2 regions of the Thalassotalea ganghwensis genome follow, and region 2 is predicted to be linked to the other one. Evidence: riboswitches for the same ligand, from Rfam matches in the RefSeq annotation. Region 2 holds a riboswitch; the other holds the start of a gene.
What was found. Region 2 has a riboswitch for lysine ahead of lysC (lysine-sensitive aspartokinase 3). Riboswitches for the same ligand answer to the same signal wherever they lie in the genome.
Positions count from the first base shown of each region.

Region 1: linked by a shared signal. The riboswitch ahead of dapA (4-hydroxy-tetrahydrodipicolinate synthase) and the one ahead of lysC (lysine-sensitive aspartokinase 3) in region 2 are both predicted to bind lysine.

Region 1 is NZ_JBQRUM010000010.1:7,266-17,506, reverse strand. Features, by position in the region: gene gltB (glutamate synthase large subunit) at 1-2,273, opposite strand, end outside; gene folE2 (GTP cyclohydrolase FolE2) at 2,698-3,624, opposite strand; gene ACSLUH_RS11375 (Hpt domain-containing protein) at 3,918-4,265, shown strand; gene arcA (two-component system response regulator ArcA) at 4,357-5,061, opposite strand; gene ACSLUH_RS11365 (sensor histidine kinase) at 5,239-6,909, opposite strand; gene ACSLUH_RS11360 (methyltransferase) at 7,004-8,041, opposite strand; lysine riboswitch at 8,358-8,555, shown strand; gene dapA (4-hydroxy-tetrahydrodipicolinate synthase) at 8,635-9,555, shown strand; gene ACSLUH_RS11350 (2,3,4,5-tetrahydropyridine-2,6-dicarboxylate N-succinyltransferase) at 9,558-10,241, shown strand, end outside.
Region 2 is NZ_JBQRUM010000027.1:9,786-20,026, forward strand. Features, by position in the region: gene ACSLUH_RS18365 (MBL fold metallo-hydrolase) at 1-324, opposite strand, end outside; gene pdsO (sortase-associated OmpA-like protein PdsO) at 507-1,292, opposite strand; gene pdsR (proteobacterial dedicated sortase system response regulator) at 1,520-2,236, shown strand; gene pdsS (proteobacterial dedicated sortase system histidine kinase) at 2,242-4,401, shown strand; gene queE (7-carboxy-7-deazaguanine synthase QueE) at 4,417-5,091, opposite strand; gene queC (7-cyano-7-deazaguanine synthase QueC) at 5,172-5,828, shown strand; gene lysC (lysine-sensitive aspartokinase 3) at 5,908-7,254, opposite strand; lysine riboswitch at 7,358-7,557, opposite strand; gene ACSLUH_RS18400 (TolB family protein) at 7,890-8,867, opposite strand; gene ACSLUH_RS18405 (TolB family protein) at 8,944-10,241, opposite strand, start outside.

The DNA.
Region 1 (10,241 bases), on a different contig from region 2:
TCAAAGTCTGCGCCTTGAATACGGCTAGGAATATCAGGAAAACACAATTGCATGATATTTTGGTGTAAGCCGATAACTTCAAATAGGCCTGCACAACGGTAACTGGCAATTGTTGAAATCCCCATTTTTGACAATATTTTCAGCAAACCTTTATTAATACCATTTCGATAATTTAATACCGCTTGTCGTGCTGTTAAGTTAATTTGGCCTTGCTCTACTAATTGTTCAACAGTCTCGTAGGCAAGATAAGGATAAACAGCGGTTGCTCCTAAACCAAATAAAACTGCAAATTGATGTGAATCCCGTGCAGAAGCAGTTTCAACAATAATGTTAGAATCACAACGCAGACGGTTGTTGACTAAATGTTGTTGGACGGCACCAACCGCCATCGCTGCTGGAATCGTTAGTAATCCCTTGTCGATATTACGATCAGATAAGACCAGTATGACGGTATTTCTATCTTTAATGCTTGTTTCTGCTTCTTGGCATAAATTTATGATCGCCTGCTTTAGTCCAACATCTGCTTGATAATGTAGACTTAGTGTTTCACTTCGGTAATGCTCAGGATCGAGCTCTCTGAGCTGCTTCAGCCCGGTATACATTAATATCGGTGTTTCAAAAAGAATGCGATCAGCATGCCCGGTCGTTTCATTGAATACGTTATGCTCCCGGCCGATACAAGTGCCAAGTGACATAACATATCGTTCACGCAAAGGGTCTATTGGGGGGTTGGTGACTTGTGCAAATTGTTGTCTGAAATAGTCATATAAGGTTCTGGGCTGGCTTGATAATACTGCCATCGGCGTATCATCACCCATCGAGCCCGTCGCTTCTTGGCCATTTTCAGCCATGGTTTTGATGACTTGCTGTATTTCTTCATAGCTATAGTTAAATAGTTTGTGATACTGAGCAATGGCGTTATCGTCAAAAATTCTCTGGCCGATAAGCTCAGCATCAAGCTGCTCAAATGGCACTAATCGACGTATATTATTGTTAAGCCATTCGCGATAAGGATGACGTATTTTAAGATCATTATCGATATCGCACGAGTGAAATACTTTTCCTGTATAGGTATCTATGGCAAGCATTTCCCCTGGGCCAACTCGACCTTTTTCTACAACTTCATCTTCGCCATAATCCCAAATACCAACTTCTGAGGCCAAAGTGATAAAACCATCTCGGGTGATAACGTAGCGAGCAGGGCGCAAGCCATTGCGATCTAAGTTACACGCTACGTGTCGACCGTTGGTCATGACAACACCAGCGGGGCCGTCCCATGGTTCCATATGCATTGAGTTAAACTCGTAAAAGGCTTTTAAGTCATCATCCATTAACGGACTATTTTGCCATGCCGGCGGCATTAGCAAGCGCATCGCGCGAAATAAGTCCATGCCTCCAGCTAAGAATAGCTCGAGCATATTATCGAGCGACGATGAATCAGATCCAGACTCATTAACGAAAGGTGCTGCGTCTTGCAAATCTGGTAACAGTGGTGATTTAAAACGATAAGTACGAGCTCTGCTCCATTGACGGTTTCCTTTAATGGTATTGATTTCACCGTTGTGCGCCAAGTAACGAAATGGTTGTGCAAGATGCCATTGGGGAGAAGTATTCGTTGAAAAACGTTGATGAAAAACACAGATCGCGGTTTGCATACGAATATCCGCCAAATCTAAATAAAAGTTTGGCAGATCCACCGGCATCATCAACCCTTTGTATATCGTTACTAAACAGGAAAGTGATGCGACATAGAACCGTGGGTCGTCAATACGTTTTTCTGCTCGACGTCTTGCCATATATAGACGACGCTCTAAATCTTTATTTCGCCAACCTGGAGGAGCATCGACAAAGACTTGCTCTATTTTGGGTAAGTTTGCTTGGGCAATCGGCCCTAAAATGGTTTGGTTAATCGGAACATCGCGCCAGCCGATCAGCGTTAGCGTTTCATTAGCAAGTTCTTCTTCTAGTATTTTTTTGCTTAACGTGGCTAGTGCTGGATCAGGATTGAGGAAAATCATGCCGACGGCATATTTTTTACCTAAGTTCCACTGGTTTTCTTGCGCAATCGCTCGGAAAAATGAATCGGGCTTTTGCATAAGTAAGCCACAACCATCACCTGTTTTACCATCGGCGGCAATACCACCGCGGTGTTGCATTCTATCTAAGGCTGAAATTGCTGTTTTTACCAGCTTATGACTGGTTTCACCTTGCTGGTGTGCAATTAAACCGAAACCACAGTTGTCTTTTTGATAATTATGATCATAAAGCTGCATTGATGCTCTCCAAGTAACTAGGCCACATAATTGAAAGAATAAATCCATGCTTTTAGTGCATAAATAATCTATTTTCAGGCCAAGAGGAACAATCAACTCTAACGACATATCTGATAAAGGTCAATCAAAATAGAGTATTTGCTCGTAATAAAATTACATTTTTTTTGCGTGTTAAAATGTCTGTAATGGGAATGCGCCCATATAATAAGCTATTCTTCTTAAAATATAGGGTGATTTAAGCCTAATACACGACTTATATCAAATGATTTCTTGTAATTAATTTACATTATGTTGAGTATAGTTAAAATTTATGAGTAAAAGTTACATTCAATTTTTATTCATCTTTGTTGAAGAGGAGGGATAATATGTTTAATTAAAAAAGGCCGATAATGATCGGCCTTTACACTAGTTACATTGTATCGGGCTAGGGTTGATAACCACCAGCGATCCCTTTAGTAGCGACGCTAACGGCATCATGAGCATGAAGAGATTCTAAGTGATTTATTTTAAGCCAAAAATCTTCGAAATCATGATTAATTAGCATGATGTGTTGCAGTCGTCTGGCAGCATCTTCACAGAACATTAGGTTTTGACCATTTAAACGAGCAAACTCTTGCTCGTCTTCACGTTTAACTGCTGCTTGGACCGGAGTTTGTAATGCAGCTTCTATTGCGTCAATAATGTCAGTAATGGGTAGCTCATTCACGTTTTTTGCGAGCATCACCTTGACCTCTGCTACTGAACGCTGACTGTGAGGGGTTGCAACTATACCATCTGTAGTACCAAGCCATTCGTGGACATCACTTAGGTTCACAGTATCTTGTTCAGTAAACTTTTCCTTGAAAGCTTGTTGAATGAGTTGGCGAGCCAGTGCAGCAGAGCAAGGGCAAGTCGATGAATAACGAACATCAACGGATAATTCAATGTTTAAGAGCCCTTTGTTTAGGCGACCTGTTATAGTGACCGGATAGGCTTTCCAGCCTTGTTTACCACTAATTAACGATTTTCTGCGCAAATGATAATCAAATGTAAATTTGACCATAGCGTTGTCACTTAAATCTTGGTGTGAGCTAATAAAGTTATCAAGCAAACTTACTAAGCTGTCATAATTGAGCACTGAGCTGGTAGATAATTCGTCTAATAATAAATATAGACGAGACATATGAATGCCTTTGGCTTGTGGTTCTTTTAAATTCACAAATGCGTCAACATAAGCTGAAACCATGCGCTCTGATTCGCCTTTTGCTGCAAGCATAATTGGCATTTCGATATTGCTCATACCTACCCAATCTAAGGTGCCTTCAGTTTGCGCTGTGGTATGATTAGCGATATCTGGCATTAATGTTGACATTATTACTCCACTCTAAAGTTGGCGCGACATCATTTCAATAACTAAAAGTTGATGTTTGCCTACCGTATAACTTGATATTGAGGACTTTACGTAGCTAGCTTGAAAACGGATTACAGAAAAGTCTCTTCAGGGTCTATTTTTAAGGGCGTGTATTTTGAATGAAAAGTGCTCGAAAATCAATATTTCTAAGGTCTGCAAATAAAGTTGTTAATCTTTGCTTTACCTCCGGGGCTAATGACATCTAAAATGACTTTGTTACAACGAAGTATAAGATAAAGGAATAGGGGAAAGTTTTGAGCGAAAATAATCAGTTAGATATTAGCTTATTGCAAGGGTACTTAGATAACCTAGGTAAGGATGTTGTTCAACAGATGCTTGACTTATATAAACAGCAATCTGTTGTTTATCTTCAAGATATTGATTCCGCTTTGCAAGAAGAGTCTCAGGTTAACTGGCAAGAGTCCTGTCACAAAATGAAAGGAGCGACAGGTAGTGTTGGTTTGATTGCGGTTCATCGTCATTTAGTAGAAATTGAAAAATCTACTGCTCCATGGTCTGAAAAAACGCTGGCGTTAAAGGAACTGAAAGCGTTAAATGAGCAGGCTAAAAACGAATTTACGCAATGGTTAGTGCAGCAATAAAAAAAGCCGCAAATTTTGCGGCTTTTTTAGTAAATTCTCTGATCAGTAATGTAAAATCGTAACGATTAACGGTTGCGCATTGTTTACTAAACTAGCTATCTACAGAGCCAATGAAACGATAGCCTTCACCGTGAATTGTATTAATAAGCTCTGGCGAGTCAGCAACAGATTCAAAATGTTTGCGTAAACGACGAATAGTGACATCTACGGTTCTATCATTAGAGCGTAAATCTCGCCCGGTCATTTCTTTAATTAGTTGTTGACGAGTAACAATTTGACCAGCATTGGCAATCAGTAAGCGCAATGCACGATACTCACCACGTGGAATTGATATAACTTGTCCATCAGGTGCGGTCATTTTACGAGAGTTGCCATCCAGTACCCAGCCATTAAACTTAACAATAGCATCATCTTTTTCATTAGCGCCGCTATTGATACGATTGAGGATGTTTCTCGCTCTAATCGTTAGTTCTCGAGGATTAAAAGGTTTTGTTAGGTAATCATCTGCACCGATTTCTAAGCCAAGGATTTTGTCAATATCACTGTCTCGGCCCGTTAAAAAGATTAAGCCTAGCTCGCTATTGTTGGTGAGCTCTCGAGCCAAAAGAAGTCCGTTTTTACCAGGTAAATTGATATCCATAATCACTAGATTTATCGCATTGTTTTGCAATTGTTGATCCATGCTAGCACCATCAATTGCCTCAGATACGTTATAGCCTTCAGCTTCAAACAAATTGCGTAGGTTAAAACGTGTTACATCTTCGTCTTCTACGATCAGTATGTGAGGTTTCTGCATGTCAGATTATCCAATATTTCTGTTTTGATATTAATAACGTCCTAATTCTTTATACACAACAACTAAAAGGCCGATTATTTTTTGTTTACATTTGTTAATATAAGATGTTGTTATGTTATATATCAAGAAAATAAAGCGTTTTTATCAAATTTTTACGACTTTCGCCTATTTTATTCGCTAAATGCTATGACTTCCAGAGCTAAGCGGAAATTTAATTTCAAATTTTGTTCCAATATTCTGCTTACTTTCTATTTCTATATTGCCACCGAGCGCCTGAGTCACCAAGTTATAGACAAGGTGCAGCCCTAAACCACTACCGCCGGAGCCTCTTTTCGTGGTGGTAAAAGGTTCAAAGATCTTATTTCTGATCGCTTTATCTATGCCTTTGCCATCATCCTGGTAATTAATGTTCACGATATTCTCTATAAGTTCGACATCAATAGTAATCACACCAGTCTCTCTGCCTTCAAAGGCATGAAGCATCGAATTTAGAATTAAGTTAATCAATATTTGGTTGATTGGCCCAGGCTTGCTCCAGATAAGCAGATTTTCCGGGCAATGTACGTTAATTTGATAAGGACTATTTTTGATTTGAGGCGCTAAGGTAAGCAGTACTTCATTAACCAACTCATTCATATCAAATTGTCTAATGTCTTCACTGCTTTGGTCGACTGCGACTTTTTTAAAACTTGAGATTAATTCAGCAGCACGTTTTAGATTTCGATAAATAATACCAACGTTTTCTTGTCCTTCGTTGAAAAACTTTTTCAACTGGCTAGATCTCAGAGTTTTATTATCGAAATGCTCCTTCATTTCATTTAGCCTATCAGCGAGCAGTGTTGATGCTGTTACGCCCAAGCCAATAGGGGTGTTAACCTCATGAGCTACACCCGCAACCATATCACCTAAAGAGGCCATCTTGCCACTTTCAACCAGCTGGTCTTGAAATTGATGTAGCTTTTCTAATGTAGAGAGTAGTTCTTGGTTGGACTCTTTTAATGCTGCTGTTCTGTTGGTAATTTTTTGTTCGAGTTCTTGGTTGCGTTTTTCACTTTGCTCCTCCGCTTGTTGTAGCTTAGCGATATGCTTTTCTAAGCGATTGAGCAAGGTGTTTAGGTTTCGCGCAATTACATCGGCTTCTTGATAGGCCATTACCGGCAAGCGTTTAGTGAAATTTTTACTTTTCGATATCTCTTGAATATGAGCCGTTATCAGCTTTAGTGGTGAACTTATTTGAACTTCTAATCGACTGAGCACCACCCAAATGACAATAAACATGAGCATAAAAATAATCGAAATGGTGATCAGAAGTTGGTTATTCTGGCTTAAGCCTGAATATCTGTTTGCTTGCAGATAAATATTACCAACTTTTTCTTTGTTGCTATTTAGAATAGGCAAAAATACTTCAGCATAATTATCGGTGATACGAGGAGATGCTAGTTTAATTCGCTCTTCTGTTGTTAATTGGACTTCAGGTATTGAATTATTAAAGTTAAAGGTACCTTCATGTTCATAACTTAAATATAGTGTTTCAACTTTATCTTTGGGGCTATATGTGTAGATATCGACAACGCGAATCAATCTTAATGGTGAAAGTTGCTCGAGCTTTTCGTAAAGGTCACTTTTTAATTTTAGATCACTTTGGGTCGTTTCAACGAGATAAGGGCTACTTAAAATTGAAATGTACTGAGCCCAGTACATTAAATTTCGCTCTGTTTGACGATCGCTATCATCAATGAATGTTTTACTGATATAGAGGGAAGATAAGATAAAGAAAAAGAAGATGACACCCATGACTAACGCCAAAAGAATGCGCTTTAACGATTTTACGTTGGTCACTGTCATCATTATGTCAATCTGATCCGCAAGTGAATAAATGCTCTTGTATTGATAATTGTAGAATTTGGCCAAGATTGCAATACATGAGTTGGCTTTTAATCATTTATTTATGCGCTCTATAAACCGTAAAGCCATTCTGCTGGCAAATACTTTCAATCGCTTTAAAGTGATTCTCCATCAGTGGGCGATATTGTAAAAAGCTATTGGCAACCAGTAATAAACTGCCGTTCGTTGCAATGTGATGGTGAATACCACTTAAAAATTGCTCTGTCGCCTGATAGTTTGTTTTGATGCCTTGATGAAAAGGAGGGTTAGATACCACATGCTGATAGGTTTTATCGATATGAGATAGACTGTCAGTAGCAAAAACATCACCGCTCAAATGGTTTAACGCTAAGGTTTTTTTCGCCGATGCCAATGCCATGGCGCTAACATCAGTTAATGACACGGTAACGTCTTGGTACTTTTTTGCAAGTAATGTCGCGATAACTCCCGCGCCACAGCCAAAATCCAAACATGACCCTGACAGATCATCCGGTAGGTGATTAAGTAGTACTTTAGTGCCAATATCGAGCTTGTTTTGACTAAAAACGCCAGGCAACGCAGCAACCGTTATTGATGTATTACCGATATCTAATGGATAGAAAGTAAACCAGTCATCAACAGAAAACGAAGTATCGGTATTTTTTAATGATACATCAAACAAAATACAGTGTCTGGCAGCGTCGATCTTTTCACAATAATTCAATAGCGATTTGGCTTGCTTGGCTAGTGATTTAATGCCGCCATTGTTTTCACCGACGATTAAAACTCTTGAATCGGGCGTGATATTTCTATTAATCATTGCCAAGGTGTAACGTAATTCTTGTTTGCTTTTAGGGAAGTAAATGATCACCAAATCGTGAATTTTTTCTGATTGATAATAATGACTAAATTGACAATCTGCGTCGTCATTAGCTAATGATAAATGGGCACGGTGTTGGGCAAAATTATTATCAAAAAAACTTAGCTGACAACTTGGGTTAATGGTTTGTAAGTGTTTTGCGAAATCATCGCTGGGCATATTGACCAATAAGGGTGCCTGGGCACTGAGAAAATCTTCGTTGCGCATCAGCAACTGACATATATTTGTTAAGTACATACGTGTTGATACGCCCTGTGCCTAAGCCAAAAAATTTTCGATATTGTACTTGAACAACCCCTTGTTGACCAAAAAAAGTGTCTTCGCTTTGATAAAAATAGTTCAATTTGACAATAGCGGCTCTATTTCTAAGCCGTTTGCGTTTTGATGAGTTGTGGGCTGAAGTCAGGTAATTAGGGGAATTGTTGAGGGGGTAAATGTCGAAAAAATTGTTGATGATATTGCTTCTGGTTAGAATAAATGTTCTAATAGCGTCGTCCCTTATTCCAGTTATTCGATTTATAGCGTTTATTCAAAGCAAAATCGAATAACTAAAAGGGCCAGAAGAGGAGCGTTAACTAGGTAGCTAACTGGAAGAGATCAAACTCTGATGAAAGTTAGTGATGGAGATTAACGCCGAGGCGATTACTTTTTTGGTGAAGTAATTGTCGGTTGTTTAGGTTGAATCCTAGCAATTGTCACCTGTGCTTAACATATAGTTAAGTGAACGTTATGGTGGAGAGCTTCTGGCCTTTGCGAGTTGCTCCCCATGTCTAGGGCTGTAGCTATCGCAAATGCCTATAAGTTCTCCGAACGAAATGAGTTCGAGAGACATGAATCAATCAACGTCATCTATAAATGAATATCAAGTCTGGACAGCGTTAGTTACGCCGCTGCACCCTGATGGTACCGTCGACTTTGATAGCCTGCGCGAAAATGCCTTGCTTCAGAACAAAGTCGGCAATGGTATATTGTTGTTGGGTAGCACTGGTGAGGGGTTAGCGTTAAGTCAGGCTGAACACAAAGCTATTGTCGATTTTGTCTGTCAATTGGCGTTAACTTCTCCGATAATGGTTGCTGTAGGCGGCTATCAACTCAGTGAGCAAATCGCCTGGATAAATTATTGCAATAGCCTCTCTATCAATGGTTATCTTTTAGGTACACCTATTTACGCTAAACCAGGTCCTGCTGGGCAAACTCAGTGGTTTAAAGCGTTACTCGATCAAGCTAAGTTCCCATGCATGCTATACAACGTGCCATCGCGCAGCGGTGTTGGCCTATCTGTGACAACTTTAGAGCAGCTTAAAGATCATCCCAATTGTTGGGCATTGAAAGAAGCCAGCGGTGACTTAACAACATTTCTAGCGTTTAAACAACGCTGCCCGAATGTTCGTTTATATAGTGGCGAAGATGCAATGATGCCCTATTTAGCAGGTGCAGGAGTATGCGGTTTAGTATCGGTGTCGAGTAATGTTTGGCCTGAAGCTGCAAAACGCTATGTAGAGCTTGCCATCGCTGGTCAACCGCAAGGATTATTTCCATTATGGCAAAACGCCGTTGATGCGCTATTTCAAGTTGCTAGTCCGATACCTGTTAAGGTTTTGATGGCGAGTAAAGGAATGATTGCTCATTCAACTCTGCGTCCCCCTCTTACAGAACAAGAATTGGCTGCCAATGATGGTTTAGCCGAACAAGACAATCTTATTTCTCAATGGCTGCAACGTCAGTCTCAAGCATTATCTGGAGCAAATTAATTATGAATTGGCAAGAAGTTTTAGATCAATTAGAAGCAGGTACTATTCGCGCGGCAAATCAGGATCAACACGGTAACTGGCAGGCAAATGTAGAAGTCAAAGAAGCGATATTAGCCGCTTTTAAAGCCGGTGAAAATGAAGAGTTTGATGGTATCTATCAAGGGTTTGTTGATAAGCATAATTTACCAGCACGGGCGTTCACTCGCGATGATGCCGTGCGTTTAGTGCCCGGCGGTTCTTCTGTTCGTCGAGGTGCTCATGTCGCTCGAGGTGTCATTATTATGCCACCAGCCTATATTAATGTTGGCGCGTTCGTTGACACTGGTACCATGGTTGACAGTCATGCGTTGATCGGTTCTTGCGCGCAAATCGGTAAAAATGTCCACGTATCTGCTGCCGTACAAATTGGTGGCGTACTTGAACCTATTGGCGCAAGCCCTGTGATTATTGAAGACGATGCTTTTTTGAGTGCGGGGGTAGTCATCGTTGAAGGTATCGTTGTTAAGAAAGGTGCCGTGTTAGCACCTGGCGTATTTTTATCTGCGTCGGTACCGGTTTATGACTGTGTAAACCAAGTCATGTTAGAAAAAGGTGCGGATATCCCTGAGCGTGCAGTGGTTGTGCCTGGTACTCGTCCTGTCGCGGGTGACTGGGCAAAGGCACAAGGCTTAAATATGGCTTGTGCC
Region 2 (10,241 bases):
AGCAAGATCTTGTGCATCAAAGTGATCTTCATGTGCATGACTAATAAATACCGCATCTATATTATCGTAAGGTGCTTTGTTGCTCATCAGTGCTTGGCGGACTTCTTTTGGCACCAATTGATAAGTGCCGTAGTCATTATGGAAAAACGGGTCGAAAAGTATTTTGGTATTCTGATACTCAAATAAAATACTCTCGTTAGCTAAATACCTTGCACTCGCCTCAGTGTTCGCATGTTGATGGTTTTCTTTTTGATGAGCAAACGTTGACGTAGCGAGTAAAGACAAGCTCAATAACATTAAGCGAGAAAAAGTAGTTGATTGCATAGCGACCCTATCGAAATATAAACACGTTAATCTAAATTAGCTTGTCTTAATAACAAGGTCTATAAAAAAAGCCAATTGTTACAATTACAATTGGCTTTGAAAAACTTTAAACATTAATTTGTAACCGTGTTTTTAAATTTAACACCTCCTTTTATCAGCTGTTTTAATAAGGGAAGCGCTAATTAGTAATGATTAGCAACCGTTTGGTCGTTTGTCGGTTGCTCACCTCTTAACTTAATCACTACTCTGCGATCGTAAAAGCTGACTTCTTGTTGCTGATTGGCAACAACAGGGGCTTCTTCTCCAAAAGCAAATAACTTGATCCGTTCTGGTTTTACTCCTTGATTGATCAGTGCATTTTTAACAGCATTCACACGGGCAATTGACAATGCATGATTCTTCTCTTTGTCTCCTTGTAAATCTGTATACCCTGACAAATCAACGTCTAAGTGTTTACTTTGATTTAGTAAATTCGCTAATGCGGTAATTTGTGGTTGGTAATGGTCTTTTATTTCGCTAGACCCAGTTGAAAACTGCAAACTCATCAAAAGATTTTGCGCTTGCAATTGCGTCGTTTCATCTAATTTTTCTCTAAATTGTGCAATTTGTTGACGATAAGATTGTGCTTGTTTTGCCAACTTTTGTTGATAACGTTGCTCAACCAGAGTTTTATCTTGCTCTGTTCTAGCGATAGTCTCGTTTAAATGGGTAATTTCCTCTTTGGCATTAATTTCTTTTGCGATAAGGTTTCCCGCTAACCCCGTAATAAAAGCGCCTGCGGGACCGCCAAATACTGCGCCGATAACCGCACCGACGCCAAAACCAATCCCAGCTTTATCATTAGCGGTTAATGTTGTTTCTGATGATGCGTTTGTCAGCTCTTCATTTTCATACGCAATAACAGGTTTAATCGATAACGCCGAAATCAATGCCAAGCTGATGAGTGAATGTTTAGTTAATGTTTTCATGTTTATTCCTTAAAAAGTTAACCGTTAAGTGAATTATCAAAAGGCTAAATGCTTCTGTGTGCTTTCAGTAAACCTATTAAAACAAACAATTTGGGCATTAAATGGCTACAAAAATGGCAAGTTGGCGATCAATTATGGCAACATTATGGCAATTACTATTTTTATAAGACGATCTCAATTTTATTGGGTATAGTTGCCGTTAGATAATCCTTTAGTACGAAAGAAACATGAGTAAACGAATTGCCATTGTCGAAGATGAAGCCGCTATTAGAGAAAATTATGCTGACGTACTCAGAGCCCAAGGCTATCAAGTGCAAACCTTTGCCAATCGAGAAAGCGCAATGAAAGCATTCTCATTGCAATTGCCACATTTAGCGATTTTAGATATTGGTTTAGAACAAGAATATGATGGTGGTTTTACCTTGTGTCAGTGGCTACGTACCTTGTCATCAACTTTACCCATTATTTTCTTAACGGCTCGTGATAACGATGTAGATACGGTCTCAGGTTTACGAATCGGTGCCGATGACTATTTAACCAAAGATATTAGCTTACCGCATTTAACGGCGCGCATTGCCGCTTTATTTAGGCGCGAGGATGCATTAAAAAAACCCACCGATACTGAACATGTTTTAACGCTCGAAGCACTAACCATTGATAGCCAACGAATGACAGTCTCTTGGCATCAAACGCCATTAGAAATTACCGTTACCGAATTTTGGATGGTTTATGCGCTCGCCAAAAACCCAGGGTTTGTTAAAAACCGACAACAATTAATGAATGAGTCAAAAATATTTGTCGATGATAGCACCATCACTTCACATATTAAGCGCATTCGTAAAAAGTTTATTAAAATTGACCCTGATTTTGATTGCATTGAGACTGTTTACGGCATGGGCTATCGCTGGAACACCTTAGCCGCACACAAATCACAACAAGCGTAAGTAACCTGATGCGTTTTCGTTTTGGCCTCAGAGCAAAGCTTTTACTACTGTCTAGTGTCTTGTTTACCATTCCGTGGTTTGGTTACCAGTATGTCTGGGAAATGGAAAAGTATTTACGTTATGGACAAGAGCAAACCATATTAGGTACGGCAAGAGCGTTAGCAACAGCATTGCACGAACGACCCAATCTATTTGATAATCAAGCAAGCTTTTTACCGAGTGTTGAACAAGGTAAAGACCTTTATGGTTACGAATTAAAACAAGCCATTTTACTCGACGGTTTATCTAATGACTGGCCAAATTATCAAAATAGGATCCACCTATATAACGACAAGCACCTATTAAATAACACATCACTGGCAGCTAATAGCGAGCAGATGTTTACTGCAACTATCGCTAAGTATGGCCGTTATTTATACTTGTTTATCAGCGTTACTGATCATCACGTTGTATTTCGGGGTAAAAATTCTGCCGCAATTGATCGCAATGATCACCTTGAGATTGCACTGGTAGACCAACAGCAACAGTTTAATCGTTATATCATCGCTAATAAGCAACAAGGCTGGCTAGACAGTTATCGAGTAACCAACCTATCAGGCGCTTTTCCCGAAGTTGCCAGCTTCATTCAAGGTCATTGGCTCAACACGCCACAAGGTTATAACATTGAGTTGCGTATTCCTTTATCACAACTCGGCGACAAAATTGCATTTGCTATTCATGATGTAGATGCAGACGGAGAGGAAATCATTTCATCAATGGGTTCTGCTGATCCTAGCCAAGCCGATACGCTAGGTACCATTGTGGTGCCATCGCCTGAAATTGAACGGATTGTTAAAGGCATGAGTCATACCAATTCAAGAATTTGGGTGGTTGATCAACATAAACGTGTGCTTGCCAGTGCTGGTGATTTAACTAAAGCCGGTGGTGTTTGGCAAAGAACGACGCCACAAAGCGACGAAAACTCACTATGGCAAAAATTTGAACAACGCTATCTCATTCCCCTTTATTATCAGTTTTTAACAAAGCCACCGAAAGCATTTATCGACAATCTTTATGATACACAAAACCTTACTGGGCAACATATCGAAACGGCGTTAACGGGAGAGCCCTCTTCGCAATGGCGATTAAGTAAAGATCAAAAAGCCGTTGTGTTATCTGCTGCCTATCCAATTTATATTAACGAGCTGGTTCAAGGGGCTGTTATTGTTGAAGAAACAACAAACGGCATTCGTACGTTAAGAAATAAAGCGTTAGAAAAGCTCTTTAGCGCGATTTTAGCTATTTTAGTGATCAGCGCGATTGTCTTTTTAATTTTTGCATCGAGGATTTCTTACCGAATTAGAACCCTGCGTAACCAAGCCGAGCAAGCAATCGATGCCCAAGGCAGAATCACAACGGCGATTACGCCATCAAACACAAATGATGAAATCGGCGATTTATCGCGTAGTTTCTCGCAAGTCGTTAGCCGGCTAAGTCAGTACAATCATTATTTAGAAAGCATGTCATCACGTTTATCTCACGAGTTAAGAACGCCGATAGCCGTGGTGAGAACGTCACTAGAAAACCTTTCATTACATCCTATTCCAGCGCAAAGCCAACCGTATATTGAAAGAGCTCAAAGCGGCATTGCGCGGTTAAATGCTATTTTAACGTCAATGAGTGAAGTAACCAGAATTGAGCAAATGTTATCGAGTTGTGAGCGGGTTAAATTTGATGCACTCAATGTTGTTAAAGGCTGTGTCCTGGGGTATCAGCAAATTTACCCTGATATTACCTTCAATCTAATTACCCCAACAGAAAGCAGCTACTTTTTAGACGGTTCTCCTGAACACTTTGCCCAATTGCTCGATAAAGTCATTGCAAATAGTGCTGAGTTTACTAACGATAACGTCGTTACCATCAACGTAAATTACGAAAATCGAAATCTTATCATCACTATCGACAATAATGGCCCTTTGTTGCCTGAGCAAATGCAACACCGTTTGTTTGACTCAATGGTTTCTGTTCGAGAAGAAAATCAAGGTGAACAACCGCACTTAGGACTTGGGCTTTATATCGCTCGACTAATTTGTCAATTTCATCAAGGCGAAATAAAAGCATTTAATCACCACAATCCTAATGGTGTTGCGGTGACCATGAAGTTTCCTTCATCAAAAGAAAAGTAACACCCGAGGTGGAAACTATTCAATACCTATATACTTATGCACTTGTATCGACAAACGCCAGTTATTTTCAATGCAGGTTTGTATTGCTAATTCAGTTGCTCTTTGTTTTTGGCTAATAGGTTGTAAGTAAACTGGTTTGTCGGTAATTGCATGTTTAGCCAATAATGCTTTTAGATCGTCTACATGTTGCTCTGTAGCCACTGGATGCTTAATTTCATTGGCACGCTGCATAGCACTATCTAGTATCGCGTAACCACCTTTCATGTTTACTTTAGGTGAAACTGTCACCCAGCATTCTGGTGTTGTTTTTATTTCAAACGTACCTGACGTTTCAATCTGACAGCTAAAACCGCGTTGCTGTAAAGCATCGCATAAGGGCGTTAAATCAACCATACAAGGCTCCCCCCCCGTGATAACGACATGCTTAGCTTGATAACCTTGGTCGTGACATAAGCTAATGATTTCTTCAGGTGTCATTGCTGACCAATGTTCCGATTCTTGAGTTTTTGCAAGCATAGTGTCTACGCTAACACTTAAATCAGGCTTAATCTCCCAAGTATGTTTAGTATCACACCATGAACAGCCGACAGGACACCCTTGTAAACGGATAAATATTGATGGTTGACCAGTAAAAGCTCCTTCCCCTTGAATCGTTTGGAAAAGCTCATTAATTTTATAGTGATGACTCATATTGACCGCTTAACTTTATTGACTGGTAATTTTAACGTAAAATGCGCGCGTTATTTATTATACCCTAAGAGAGTCGACAAATGACCAACAAAGTTGTTGTTATTTTTTCAGGTGGCATGGATTCATTTACCGTGCTCAATCGTGCATTAAGAGACGGTAAAGAGGTGTACGCACTGTCTTTCGATTACGGTCAACGTCACGTTAAAGAGTTGAAGTGTGCAGCCAAAGTTTGCCAACAGTTAAATGTTGCTCATAAGGTCATCGATATCTCAGCGATTAACCAACTACTCGCCGGCTCGTCACTTACCGATGATATCGATATTCCCGAAGGGCATTACGAAGCGGAAAACATGAAATCAACAATTGTGCCTAACCGCAACATGATTTTGCTATCTTTAGCGGTAGGCTACGCCGTTTCTGTTGGCGCAAGCCAAGTGTATTATGGTGCCCATTCTGGTGACCACGCCATTTACCCTGATTGTCGACCAGAGTTTGTTATGAAGATGAACGACGTCTGTCAAATTGCTAACTATGAGCCAGTTGAAATCTTTAGTCCGTATTTACATGTCTCAAAAACTGACATTTTAACCGATGGTTTAAACATGGGGCTAGATTATAGCGACACGTGGACTTGTTATAATGGACGGGAAAAAGCTTGTGGTAAATGTGGTGCATGCCAAGAACGTTTAGAAGCATTTCGAGATAATAACGCCGTTGATCCGCTAGCGTATGAGTAATACATGTTAGTTAAAGCAAAGAGCATCTTTTGATGCTCTTTTTTGTAGTTAATTAAGCAAGTTAATTAAGTGAAGCTAGTTAAGCAAATAAGGTACGGTGTAACTTTTCTACTGCGCTATTGGCACTGTTTTCATCGACTAAGAAACATAAATTGTGTTCACTAGCACCGTGGCAAATCATGCGGATATTTATCCCCGATATTGCTTCAAATAACTTAGTACCCACACCATTAGTTTGATGCATTTTATTGCCGATAACGGCTACCAATGATAAACCGTGTTCAACCGTAACCTCACACAATTGCTCTAATTCTTGTACTACCGTAGTGTTAAGTAACGCCTGTGTTGACCCTGTAGGGTTATCAAAGGTCATTGCGACACTAATTTCACTAGTGGTAATTAAATCTACACTCAGTTCGTGTTTAGCCAAAACATTAAATACTTTCGCTAAAAAGCCACTAGCATGTAGCATTGCCGGGCTTTTTACCGTCACGAGTGTTTGCTCTCTTCTGAGCGCAATAGAACGATAAATAGGTTTTGAATCTACCGAACGTTGAATGCGTGTTCCGCCCTTTTCTGGCTCTTTACTTGAACCAACAAAGACGGGGATATTTTGTCTCATCGCTGGGATCAATGTTGCTGGATGCAAAATTTTTGCACCAAAGGTTGCCATCTCAGCAGCTTCACCAAAGCTAATCTCATTTATAGCGCGCGCTTGATCAGTAATACGAGGATCGGTAGTAAAAATACCTTCAACATCGGTCCATATCGCTAGGTTATCAGCATGTAATGCTTCAGCAAGTAACGCGGCACTGTAATCTGAACCTCCTCGACCTAGCGTTGTCGTGTATTTATCATCATCTTGACCAATAAAACCTTGCGTGACAATGACGTTACTTTCCAACTTTGGCAAGAGTAATTGCTTGGTATATTCGCCAAGTTTTTCGATATCAACAACTGCTTTGCCGTACACGCTATTGGTTTTCATAATTTGTCGAACATCAAAGTATTCAGCGCTAACACCTACCGAGCCTAATACTTTAGCGAATATACGTGAGCTCATTTGCTCTCCAAACGCTAAAATAGCGTCGGCAATTCGCCCACATGGGTTCAATGCTTGGGCTTTCGCAAACGTTGCTAGTTCATTGAGTAAACCATCGATTTCACGATTAAGCTCAACTTGGCTGTCAAGGTGTTGTGTAATATTGTATTGAATTGCTTTTATTTGGCCGATGATATCAATTTGTTCAGCTTCACTGACGTTATCTTGCGAAAGGCGTACCAATAAATTAGTGACGCCTGCACTTGCAGAAACGACCACAACGCGATTACTGCTATCACTTGCGATAATATTAGCACAACGCAACATCGCTTGATGATCTGCAACACTCGTACCACCAAACTTGGCGACGGTTAAATTTGACATCTGATAAGGTCTCCCTATGGCTATTTGTTAATTAGCCTAACAACATTAAGGAAGAGCATGACTGAGTGGAAAGGTGCGCACAATGGCGCAGCAACTTGTCTTTTCAGCCAGAAGCTCTCCACCCTATTCTACTTAGTATTACCTGTTACTAAGCAGAGGTGACAATCCTAGGGATTCAACCCTAGTGACCGAACCATAACGCCCACATCGTTATCGTCCTCGGCGATAGTCCCCCTCATTTTCAGTCTTTGGAATTGTGGTTCCTCACGAAAACTACCTGGCTATCGCACCTCTTCTGGTGCTCGATTAGACTAAATTGAGTATTTATTCTAACGAAAGCGTTGCTATTAAACCTTAAATTAAAAATAATTTCAACAGACTTTTAGACGTCTATTGCATTATTTTCGTCTTTAAACGAACCTACCTAAACGAATAGTCAATAAGGATGGACTATGAAAAGCAATAGAAATAACTTTGCATATATACAATGATTTGCCCTGAGTAAAAATCAACCAAAATGCATATATGCGCTTTACACTTGACGTCAGACAACACGTTGGCAAAATTCAATCTAACATTATTCAACTATTAAAAAACTAACTATGTTAATCTGTGCAAATAATACTGAGGTTGGTTCAGTTTATCACGTGCGGTCGCCATGCTGGCTGTGCATCGAGTCCTTGTCGAACAGTTAGCCGCCGAATATCACTTCCATCAACCCTCGATACAAATAACTCTCTATCGCCATCAACAGTACTTGAAAATACGATCCAATCACCATCCGGCGATATACTTGCCCTGTATTGCTCTATTGCACCCCAGCCATTATCCCAAGGATCAATAAACGAACTTGGCTTAATCTGAGCAGAAGCAAGTTGTTGTTGCGAGTGAACTGGCGTTAATCTTCCAGATATTATATCGACCTGATATAAGCCAACACCGTTTTTCTTATCACTGTGCACAATAAGCTTATTCTCTACTGGCGACCATACCGGCGCAAAAACCCGTGCTAATTCATGTGTTAATTGCTTTATCTCCCTCGAACTAAGATTAATTAGATACACTTGCATAACCTGCTCGCGATTAGAAATCCCTGTCACGGCAATATATTGTCCGTCATGAGAAAAGCTTGGCGCAGTAAATACCCAATCCTGATGTGTTGGAATTAAAAGCTTTTCTTTATCGGTTATTAAAGACTTAAGATACAACTGTCCATCTCTTAAGTAGGCAACTTCATTCCCATTATGGTTAAAAGTGGGGTCAAACTCATAATAGTCAGTATTATATGCCGGCACTTGGGTAATTCGTTTAGCTGCTAATTGATCGATTTGACCTATCCAAACATGCCAACCACCTTTTCGGTAAGATTCGAAAACATAATGCTTGCCATCAGGAGACCAGTTAGGGTAATGGTCAGGACGAGAGCCTGATTGTCCAACTTGCCTTGACGTTCCCGTTGATAAGTCAAACAAAAATAAATGACCTTTACCCTTTCCTTGCCCTTGGTAGTAGAGAATTTCGCCATGCGGCGTTTTAGGTATTTCATCATAGGCTACCAGTAATAATGGGTAAAAAGATAGCAACATGACCACTAAAAATGAATGCTTAAACATATTGCATACTCCTATTCTTCAAAAGCTATTACACACGGTAGACTATTTAAGGCAAGCCTACCGCGCATGCAGTTGCTTAATTCAATCTTGTAAACTCATGTACTGCCATTAACTCCCAATTTTCTCCATTTGGGACAAGAATATCACTTTTCCAATGATCATTATTGCGAGAGTATTCAACTCTGAACTGTTTGGGGAGCGATCGACTATTTCCGGCAGATGTTACATCCATCACCCACTTAGTAGATTCTCCAGCATTACGTTGCTGCTGCATAACTACAGTGCCATCTTCCATCACTAAGTTGTAGTAAACAGTTTTAGTTTTACGATCAAGTCCTAATAAACCTGTAGCGTTTCCATATTTTTTACCATCCCAGAAGAGTTCAAGCTCAACAAGAATAGATTTTTTATTAGGCCCCCATTGATAATTGGCAACTTCTTCAAATCGCCCTTTTGAACTGCCATGGGTTGAAATACCTTTCCATTTACCAATCATTGGCGCTAAAAACTCTTGCTCCATTATCGCAATGGTATCAACCCAATCTTTACCGCCTACTTGCTCAGCCTTAACGATTTGATTTGGCCATTTTCCTTTATGAGTGAAGAAATTTACTTCCCAGTTGCCTTTATCGAAATAAACCCAGCTTCCATTTGGATGAAACGCGGTAAAATATTCATGATGATCGTTACTTTTCGTCTTATTGGTTATCGTACCATCGACAATATTGGCAGAAAAAATATCATGCTTCCCCCCTTTATTACTTGCACTATAGAGAACATGGCGGCTATCGGGTGCCCACGTTAAAAAGTCTTGACGAGTCTTATCGTAGGTTATTTGTTTTATCTCTTTAAAATGAGGGTCTGTTACATAGATATTATCATCACCATCTGCTCCTCGATTAGAGGCGAACGCTATCTTTTCACCATCCGGTGACCAAATTGGGTTAGTGTTTCGCCCGGTATTGGGCTGAGTCATCAGCTGTTCTTTACCAGTATCTTTAACGATATAACGAATTTCTACATTATCTTTATCGACAAAACGACTATAGATGATGATATTACCATCAGGGCTCCAAGACGCCGTATGACCATTCCCGACCCCGTCGGTTAATTGCTTTAAATCACTTCCGTCTGGCTTAATTGAAAATATTTCCAAATCTTGCATTGACGGCCCACCTGAAAAAACAATTTCACTGCCATCAGGTGACCAGCGTGGTGCAATTTCCCAAATACTCTCTGTTCTAGTTAATTGTCGTTCATGCGTTCCATCCGCATTAGCGATATACAAATCCGGTAACGCGTCACCACGATATGAGTAATAAACAATTTGCTTACCGTCTGGTGAGAATGATAATGAAAAGTCTTTTTGTTGCT